Enhydrobacter sp.: one gene and its partners. The protein of the gene in region 1 interacts with the protein of each later gene in a pairwise test. Links are inferred from orthologs where the notes say so. Each region holds a gene or a part of one and is shown in the gene's direction. Other genes may lie near its edges.

Evidence for each region.
Region 2: the proteins of rlmB (region 1) and tsaE interact in binary tests that used the Escherichia coli proteins (3 or more experiments, as listed by UniProt). The link is inferred for Enhydrobacter sp. from one-to-one orthologs.
Region 3: the proteins of rlmB (region 1) and OJF58_RS24635 interact in binary tests that used the Escherichia coli proteins (3 or more experiments, as listed by UniProt). The link is inferred for Enhydrobacter sp. from one-to-one orthologs.

What each region holds. Positions count from the first base shown.
Region 1 is NZ_CP126889.1:613,565-616,607, forward strand. The notes cover bases 153-3,043. They hold rlmB (23S rRNA (guanosine(2251)-2'-O)-methyltransferase RlmB), read left to right. Parts: upstream 153-1,168; coding sequence 1,169-1,918; downstream 1,919-3,043. Other genes in these bases: tuf (elongation factor Tu), read right to left, coding at 153-806; galE (UDP-glucose 4-epimerase GalE), read left to right, coding at 2,320-3,043. Also shown: more of tuf, read right to left, coding at 1-152. UniProt on the Escherichia coli protein: Specifically methylates the ribose of guanosine 2251 in 23S rRNA.
Region 2 is NZ_CP126889.1:2,478,134-2,481,243, reverse strand. The notes cover bases 103-3,060. They hold tsaE (tRNA (adenosine(37)-N6)-threonylcarbamoyltransferase complex ATPase subunit type 1 TsaE), read left to right. Parts: upstream 103-1,338; coding sequence 1,339-1,782; downstream 1,783-3,060. Other genes in these bases: OJF58_RS12400 (nucleotidyltransferase family protein), read left to right, coding at 2,767-3,060; OJF58_RS12405 (phosphotransferase), read left to right, coding at 1,775-2,770; ahcY (adenosylhomocysteinase), read left to right, coding at 103-1,286. Also shown: more of ahcY, read left to right, coding at 1-102; more of OJF58_RS12400, read left to right, coding at 3,061-3,110. UniProt on the Escherichia coli protein: Required for the formation of a threonylcarbamoyl group on adenosine at position 37 (t(6)A37) in tRNAs that read codons beginning with adenine.
Region 3 is NZ_CP126889.1:4,950,006-4,953,049, reverse strand. Bases 153-3,044 are described here. They hold OJF58_RS24635 (NAD(P)H-hydrate dehydratase), read left to right. Parts: upstream 153-814; coding sequence 815-2,275; downstream 2,276-3,044. Other genes in these bases: tig (trigger factor), read left to right, coding at 2,473-3,044; OJF58_RS24645 (hypothetical protein), read left to right, coding at 153-618. In the rest of the region: more of OJF58_RS24645, read left to right, coding at 1-152. UniProt on the Escherichia coli protein: Bifunctional enzyme that catalyzes the epimerization of the S- and R-forms of NAD(P)HX and the dehydration of the S-form of NAD(P)HX at the expense of ADP, which is converted to AMP.

The sequences.
Region 1 (3,043 bases):
TCCAGGAGCTTGCGGAACATCTCCACCCCCGTCACCACCGTCTTGGCCGTCGCCTTCAGACCGACGATCTCGATCTCCTCGCCCACCTTGATCACGCCCCGCTCGACCCGGCCCGTCACCACCGTGCCCCGGCCCGAGATCGAGAACACGTCCTCGATCGGCATCAAAAACGGCTTGTCCTTGTCCCGCGTCGGCTGCGGAATGTAGCGGTCCACCTCCGCCATCAGCTTCAGCACCGCCTGCTCGCCCTGCTCCGGGTTCTTGTCCTCCAGCGCCATCAGCGCCGAGCCCCGGATCACCGGGATGTCGTCCCCCGGAAACTGGTAGCTCTTCAGAAGCTCCCGAACCTCCAGCTCCACCAGGTCCAGCAACTCCGGGTCGTCCACCATGTCGACCTTGTTCATGAAAACCACCAGCGCCGGCACACCCACCTGACGCGCCAGAAGGATGTGCTCGCGCGTCTGCGGCATCGGGCCGTCCGCCGCGCTCACCACCAGGATCGCCCCGTCCATCTGCGCCGCACCCGTGATCATGTTCTTCACGTAGTCCGCATGCCCAGGGCAATCCACGTGCGCGTAGTGCCGGTTCTGCGTCTCGTACTCAACATGCGCCGTCGAGATCGTGATCCCACGCTCCCGCTCCTCCGGCGCCTTGTCGATCTGGTCGTACGCCGTGAACGTCGCTCCCCCAGTCTTCGCCAGGATCTTCGTGATCGCCGCCGTCAGCGACGTCTTCCCATGATCCACATGACCGATCGTCCCAATGTTGCAGTGCGGCTTCGTCCGCTCAAACTTCGCCTTCGTCATGGTGTCATGGCCCTCGTGATTCTCTTTTCCGCCTCGACAATTCGCCCCGAACTGGAGCGGGTGACGGGAATCGAACCCGCATAGCCAGCTTGGAAGGCTGGAGCTCTACCATTGAGCTACACCCGCAACTCCTGAACAGAGCCACCTGCACACTGCAGCCGTTGGTGGAGGGGGAAGGATTCGAACCTTCGTAGACGCGAAGTCGGCAGATTTACAGTCTGCTGCCATTGACCGCTCGGCCACCCCTCCGAACCTGCGGCATGCAGCGCGAGATAAGCCTGTTCGGCCCGCCAAAACGGGCGCGCGTTGCTCGCAAATCCAATGAGTTACGTCAAGCGCCAAATCCCTCTACAACCGTCGCCATGCGCCCGCACCGCCCGGCCAGGCCGGCCCGCGGCGGCCATCAGCCGGTCTGGCTCTACGGCCGCCATCCGGTCCTGGCCGCCCTCGCCAATCCCGCGCGCCGGATCGAAAAAATCCTGGCGACGCCGGAGATGGCCGACCGGCATGCCGCCGAATTCGCCGGCAAATCCCTGCAGATCCTGCCGCGCGACGAGCTGGCGCGGCGCCTCCCGCCAGGCGCCGTCCACCAAGGCATGGCGGCTCTCGCGGCCCCGCTGGACGAGCCGTCCCTCGACGATGTCCTCGCCCGCTGCCGCGACGATGCCCTGGTGCTCGCCCTCGACCAGGTGACCGACCCGCACAATGTCGGTGCCATCCTGCGCTCGGCCGCGGCGTTCGGCGTCGCCGGCGTGATCGTCACCGAACGACACGCGCCGGCCGACACCGGCGTGCTGGCCAAGGCCGCGTCGGGCGGCCTCGAGCTCGTGCCGCTGGTGCGCGCAGTCAATCTCGCCCGCGCGCTCGAGCAGCTGAAGAAGGCGGGCTTCTGGCTCTATGGCCTCGACGAGCGCGGCGACACGCCGTTGGGCGCGCTCGACCTCGCCGGCCGGGTCTGCATCGTGCTCGGCGCCGAAGGCGAAGGCTTGCGCCGGCTCACAATGGAAAAGTGCGATCGTCTCGCGATCATTCCCACGACCGGCCCGCTTTCGGCGTTGAACGTCTCGAACGCCGCCGCGATTGCCGCCTATGAATGGGCGCGGCGGCGCTAGACTAGCCGCCGCAAATGCCATCGGCCTTTGGTCAGCGGCCTGACAGTTCAAACGCCTGGCCGCGCAGCTCTCTTGCATTGCAAACACCAGCGCCGCAAGAAATTCCTATGCCAGAGAGGTTTGGGCTGCTCGGCTAACCTGCCGCCACAAAATCATCGCAGGCCTTCCATAGGCGTTTCCCTGTACCTCAAGGGAGGCTAGGTTGAGGTTGCAACTTGGCCTCGTATCTAGGGCCGTTACTCCGGCATCGAACAGGTAGCTTCGCCGATTGCTTCATGGGTGACCAAGTTGCGGACAAATATGGATAAATGCCGGGTTAGCACAGCGGTAGTGCAGCGGTTTTGTAAACCGAAGGCCGGGGGTTCAAATCCCTCACCCGGCACCAGTCCCGGAGCCGGCCCGTGAGCGGCGCGGTCCTGGTGGCCGGCGGCGCGGGCTACATCGGCAGCCATGTCTCCAAGGCGCTGGCCGAGGCCGGGTTCGTCCCGGTGTGCTTCGACACGCTCGAGAAGGGCCACGAATGGGCTGTCCGGTGGGGACCGCTGGAGCGGGGCGATATCGGCGACCGCGCCCGGCTCGACGAGGTGTTCGCACGTCACCGGCCCAAAGCGGTCGTCCATCTGGCCGGCTACATCGAGGTCGGCGAGTCGGTGCGCGAGCCCGAGCGCTACATGCTCAACAACGCAACCAAGACCGAGGTCCTGATCGACGCCGCCGTGCGCCATGGCGTCGACGGCCTGGTCTTCTCGAGCACCTGCGCCGTCTACGGCCTGCCGCAGACCGACCTGCTGACCGAAAGCCATCGCATCGCGCCGCTCAGCCCCTATGCCGAGTCGAAGGCGCGCGTCGAGCAGGCGTTGCAGAAGGCGGCCTGTTCGGGCTTGCGCTCGGCATCGTTGCGCTACTTCAACGCCGCCGGCGCGGACGCGGGCGGAGAGATCGGCGAAGCCCATTCCCCCGAGACGCATCTGCTGCCGCTCGCCGCCGATGCCGCACTTGGGCTCGGCCCCTCCCTCACCGTGCTCGGCACGGACTATCCGACCTCCGACGGCTCGTGCATCCGCGACTTCATCCATGTGACCGACCTCGCCGATGCGCATGTGCGGGCGCTCGGCTGGTTGACCC
Region 2 (3,110 bases), 1.9 Mb from region 1 along the record:
ACGGCGCCAAGAAGCCGTTGAAAGGGGCGCGCATCGCCGGCTCTCTGCATATGACCATCCAGACGGCGGTGCTGATCGAGACGCTGAAGGCGCTGGGCGCCGACGTGCGCTGGGCCTCGTGCAACATCTACTCGACGCAGGACCACGCGGCGGCCGCGATCGCCAAGTCGGGCACGCCGGTGTTCGCGATCAAGGGCGAGAGCCTCGAGGACTATTGGAACTACACCCACAAGATCTTCGAGTGGGGCGACGGCGGCGAGCCCAACATGATCCTGGACGACGGCGGCGACGCCACGCTCCTCGTTCATCTCGGCATCCGCGCCGAGCAGGATCCGTCGCTGATCGCCAAGCCTGCCAACGAAGAGGAGGAAGTCCTCTTCAAGGCGATCGCCAGGACCAACAAGGCGAAGCCCGGCTGGTACGCCAAGCTCGGCGCTGCGATCCGTGGCGTCACCGAGGAGACGACGACGGGCGTGCACCGCCTCTACCAGATGGAAAGGGAAGGCCGGCTGCTGTGGCCCGCCATCAATGTCAACGACTCGGTGACCAAGTCGAAGTTCGACAATCTCTACGGCTGCCGCGAATCGCTGGTCGACGGCATTCGCCGCGGCACCGACGTGATGATGGCCGGCAAGGTCGCGATGGTCGCGGGCTTCGGCGACGTGGGCAAGGGTTCGGCGGCCTCGCTGCGCCAGGCCGGTTGCCGTGTCATGGTCTCCGAGATCGATCCGATCTGCGCCTTGCAGGCGGCGATGGAGGGCTACGAGGTCGTGACGATGGAAGATGCCGCGCCCAAGGCCGACATCTTCGTCACCGCCACCGGCAATGTCGACGTGATCACGCTCGACCATATGAAGGCGATGAAGCACCGTGCCATCGTCTGCAACATCGGCCACTTCGACAGCGAGATCCAGATCGCGGGCCTGCGCAACTTCAAGTGGCACCACGTGAAGCCGCAGGTCGACGAGGTCGAGTTCCCCGACGGCAAGCGCATCATCGTCCTGTCCGAGGGCAGGCTGGTGAATCTGGGCAATGCCACGGGCCATCCGAGCTTCGTGATGTCGGCCTCCTTCTCCAACCAGACGCTGGCCCAGGTCGAGATCTTCACCAATCCCGGCAAGTACCAGAAGAAGGTCTACACGCTGCCCAAGGCGCTCGACGAGAAGGTCGCAGCGCTGCATCTCGACAAGGTCGGCGCCCGGCTGACCAGGCTGCGGCCCGACCAGGCCAAGTATATCGGCGTCCCGGAGGCCGGCCCGTTCAAGAGCGACCTCTATCGCTACTAAGTCCGGGATAACCGCCCACAGGGCATCGCATGCTAGAAGTCGGCGTCGAGAGATGCCGACTTTTTCTTTGTCCCTGCCCGACGAAGCCGCGACCGAACGGCTGGGCGCGGCGCTCGCGGGCCGGCTGCGGCCGCGCGATGTGGTGGCGCTCGAAGGCGGCCTCGGGGCCGGCAAGACGACCCTTGCGCGCGCCATCCTGCGCGCCGCAGCGGGCGACAGGGCGCTGGTCGTGCCCAGCCCGACCTTCACCCTGGTGGAGGTCTATGACACCCCCCGGGGTGCCTTCTGGCATTTCGATCTCTATCGGCTGGACGACCCTCGGCAGGTGTTGGAGCTCGGCTGGGAGGAAGCGCGCGCGGACGGCGTCGTGCTGGTGGAGTGGCCGGAGCGGCTGGGCGCCCTGTTGCCCAGAGAACGGCTGAAGGCGACGCTTTCCATCGAAGGCGACGGTCGGCGTATCGTGCTGGAGGGGGAGGATCGGTTGGTCAATGTCTGATCGGACGAGGCTGCGCGCGGACTTCATCCGGCGCTCGGGCTGGGGCAATGCCCGGGAGACGCCGCTGGCGGGCGACGCCTCGTTCCGCCGCTACTTCCGGCTGCACGGCTGCAGAGGAACGGCAGTGGTGATGGATGCGCCGCCGCCCAACGAGGACGTACGGCCCTTCGTGCGCATCGGCCGCCATCTCCTCGCCCTCGGCTTGAGCCCACCGGAAATCCTCGCCGAGGATCCGGCGCATGGTTTCCTGCTGCTGGAGGATCTCGGTGACGACACGTTTGCCTGCGTGCTGGAGCGGGGTGGCGACGAGGCCGAGCTGTACAGCGTCGCCACCGACGTCCTGGCGACACTGCACGCGGCCCCGGATCGAGGCCTGCTGCCGGACCTCGGCGCCTATGCGGGAGAGGCCCTGATCGAGGCGGCCATGCTGCTGCCCGAATGGTATCTGCCCGCGGCGACCGGGCATGAGGCGTCGGCCGAGGAGACCGAGGCCTATCGCGCGGCGTGGCAGCGCTGCCTGGGCTATCTGCCAGCGACGGCCGACGCGCTTCTCCTGCGCGACTATCACAAGGACAATCTCGTCTGGCTGCCGGGACGGCCTGGGGTGCGTGCCTGCGGCCTGCTCGACTTCCAGGATGCGCAGCGCGGCCACCCTTCCTACGATCTCGTCTCGCTGATCGAGGATGCGCGCCGCGACGTCTCGCCCGCCGTCCATGACGCCTGCTTCGCGCGCTATGTCGGCGCTGCCGGACTCGATGCCACGGACTTCCAGACCGGCTTTGCGCTCATGGCCGCCCAGCGCCATGCCCGCGTGATAGGCCTCTTCGTTCGTCTGTGGAAGCGCGACGGCAAACCGACCTACCTGCCCCATCTGCCGCGTGTCTGGCGCCTGTTCGAGCGCGCTCTTCGGCACGAGGCGCTGGAGCCCTTGCGCCATTGGGTGGACCGGCTGCTGCCCCCGCCGATCCGCGGGATCGGCGCCGCATGATCGAGACCGCCATGATCCTCGCAGCCGGCCGCGGCGAGCGCATGCGGCCGCTGACCGACAGGGTTCCCAAGCCGCTTCTTACTGTGGCCGGCCGGTCGCTGCTGGATCGCACGATGGACCGGCTGACGGCACATGGCGTCCGCAAGATCGTCGTCAACGTCCATCATCTCGGCGAGCAGATCGCGGCGCATCTCGCGGGCCGTGCCGCCATCGTGCACGAGGAGCGCCTGCTCGAAACCGGCGGCAGCGTGAAGAACGCCCTGCCGCTGCTGGGCGGCGGGCCGTTCTTCATCCTCAACGGCGACGGCCTGTGGAGCGATGGGGCCACGCCGATGTTGGA
Region 3 (3,044 bases), 4.3 Mb from region 1 along the record:
TCCTTCCCGCCGTCGCGCAAGCCGGCCCGCATCGACGGCCGTCATCTGCGCAGCGAACGCACGCGGCGCCTCATCGTCGAGGCCTATGTGGCTCTCGTGCGCGAGAACAACCAGATGCCGACGGCCGTGCAGATCGCCGAGCGCGCCGGCTATTCCGTGCGGTCGATCTTCGAACGTTTTCCGGACCTGCATGCCATTCGCGTGACCGCGACCGACTACGCGATCAGCGAGGCCAAGACGCTGAGCGCGTTGCGCGACGCCGATGCCGACCGGCAGACGCGGATCAGGTCCCAGGTCGAGACACGGGCGCGTGGTTGCGAGCGCTGGCTGCCGCTTTGGCGTGTCCTCAACACCAACAGCAGCGATTCGCTGGAGCTGCAACATCGTATCAAGATAATCCGCCAGTTGGTCGTCATGCGCATCGAGGAGATGTTCAAGCCGGAGCTCGCCGCACTGGCCGAGCCCGAGCGCAAGAAGACCCTCATCGCGCTCGAGGCCGTGATGGATTTCGAGAGCTGGGCCCGAATGATCGAGATGTTCGGCCTGTCGCACGAGGAGGCGTGCACGGTCTGGATCCGGGCCATCGACCGGCTGTTGCCGCCGACCCCGGTTTCTTGACGCTCCCGACGCCTGAGCGTAGGAAAGCGCCCGCTTCGCCCGAAGCGACGGACGGTGGCGGCCGTAGCTCAGTTGGTTAGAGCGCCAGATTGTGATTCTGGATGTCGCCGGTTCAAATCCGGTCGGCCGCCCCAGTCGTTCATCCACGATGCCTGAGCCCGATCCCACCGAACGAGATATCGTGCCTCGCGACGAGCTGGTGCTGTTGACCTGCGCGCAGACGGCCGCCGCCGATGCCGCGGCATCGGCGGCCGGCACGCCGACTGGCGACCTGATGGAGGCTGCCGGCGGGGCCGTCGCCGCAGCCATCCGCGCGCGATATCAGGGCCGGCCAGTCGTGGCGCTGTGCGGACCCGGCAACAACGGCGGGGATGGCTTTGTGGCGGCCCGGCACCTTCAGGCGGCAGGCTGGCAGGTGCGTCTGGCCTTGCTCGGTTCGCGGGATCTCCTGAAGGGCGACGCGGCGGCGGCGGCGGAACGGTGGACCGGGCCGGTCGAGGCACTTTCAGTGGGCCTGATGGGCGGCCGCCCGCTGGTGATCGACGCCCTCTTTGGCGCTGGTCTCAGCCGGGCTGTCGAGGGGCCGGCGGCGCAGGTTCTGGCCGAAGTCAATGCGCTCGGGCTGCCGCTGGTCGCAGTCGATGTCCCCAGCGGATTGCATGGAGATACCGGCGAAGTGATGGGGCCGCCGGTCAAGGCCGAGCTCACCGTGACCTTCTTTCGGGCCAAGCCGGGACACTATTCGCTGAAGGGACGCGAGCTCTGCGGCGACATCCTCGTGGCCGATATCGGCATCCCTTCGGCTGTCCTGAACGACATCCGCCCGACGCTATGGAAGAATGAACCGGCGCTGTGGTCGTCGCTTCTTCGGCGGCACGATCTCGCCGATCACAAGTACAAGCGTGGTCATCTGACTATCCTTGGCGGCGCCGGAGCCACGGGCGCCGCGCGGCTCGCAGCCCTGGCGGCGCGCCGCACCGGCGCAGGCCTCGTCACCATCGCGGCTCCTCGTGCGGCCGTGCCCATCTACCAAGGCGCCGAACCGGGCAATCTGGTGGCCGAATGCGACAGCGACGATACATTCGGCGAGTTGCTTGCCGACGAGCGGCGCAACGGCGTGCTGATCGGGCCCGGCTCGGGCCACAGCGAGCGCACAGGCCGCGCCGTGCTGTCGGCTCTGAAAGCCCGGCGATCGGTGGTGCTCGATGCCGATGCGTTGACGACGTTTGCCGACCGGCCCGACACCTTGTTCCGGGCCGTCGCGGGGCCGGTGCTGATGACGCCCCATGCCGGAGAATTTCGCCGTGTCTTCCCCGATCTCGCCGACATGCCGGACAAGGTCGAACGTACGCGTGCGGCCGCCCGGCGCAGCGGTGCCACCGTCCTGCTCAAGGGACCCGACACGGTGATTGCCAGCCCGGACGGGCGGGCGGTGATCAATGTCCATGCGCCGAGCACCCTCGCGACGGCCGGTTCGGGCGACGTGTTGTCGGGAATCGCAGCCGGCCTGATGGCACGGGGCCTGGCGCCGCTGGCGGCCGGTGCGGCGGCGGCGTGGATCCACGGCGAGAGCGCCTATCGCTTCGGCCGCGCCGGGCTGATCGCCGAGGATCTGATCGATTGCCTGCCGCTGGCCCTCGGCGCGGCGATCAATTGACCGCCCCGCAGGCGCGGGCTAAGAGGCCCGCGATTCGGCCCTTGCGGCATTGGCCCGCTCTCCCCTTGGCGGGGCACGGGGCCACGTCGGGCGGGCGTGGTGAAATTGGTAGACACGCGAGATTTAGGTTCTCGTGCCGCAAGGCGTGGGGGTTCAAGTCCCTCCGCCCGCACCAACGAAGTGATGGAAGTGGGATTATGCAAGTCACGGAACTCTCAGCCGAAGGGCTGAAGCGGCAATTCAAGATCGTCGTTCCGGCCGGCGACCTGTCGGCGAAGGTCGACGAGCGTCTGGTGGAGCTTTCCCGCACGGCGCAGATGCCGGGCTTTCGCCGCGGCAAGGTACCGGTCGGCTTGCTGAAGAAGCAGTACGGGCAGGCGCTCTACGGCGAGGCGCTCGAGCAGGCCGTCAACCAGGGCACGACCAAGGCCATCGAGGATCGCGGGCTGCGGCCCGCCCTGCAGCCCAAGGTCGATCTCAAGGAGCTGGCCGAGGGCAAGGACGTCGAGTTCGAGGTCGCCCTCGAGGTGCTGCCGGAGATCGGCAAGCTCGACTTCTCGGATATCGAGCTCGAGCGGCTGAAGGCCGAAGTGCCGGAAGCGGAAATCGACGAGACGGTGCAGCGCATCGCCAAGGCCAACCGCGAGCAGAAGCCGGTCGATCCGCCGCGTCCTGCGCAGAAGGGCGATGCGATCAAGATCGACTTCGTGGGTTTCGTCGACGGAACGGAGTTCCCGGGCGGCAAGGCCGAGGACTACGTGCTCGAGCT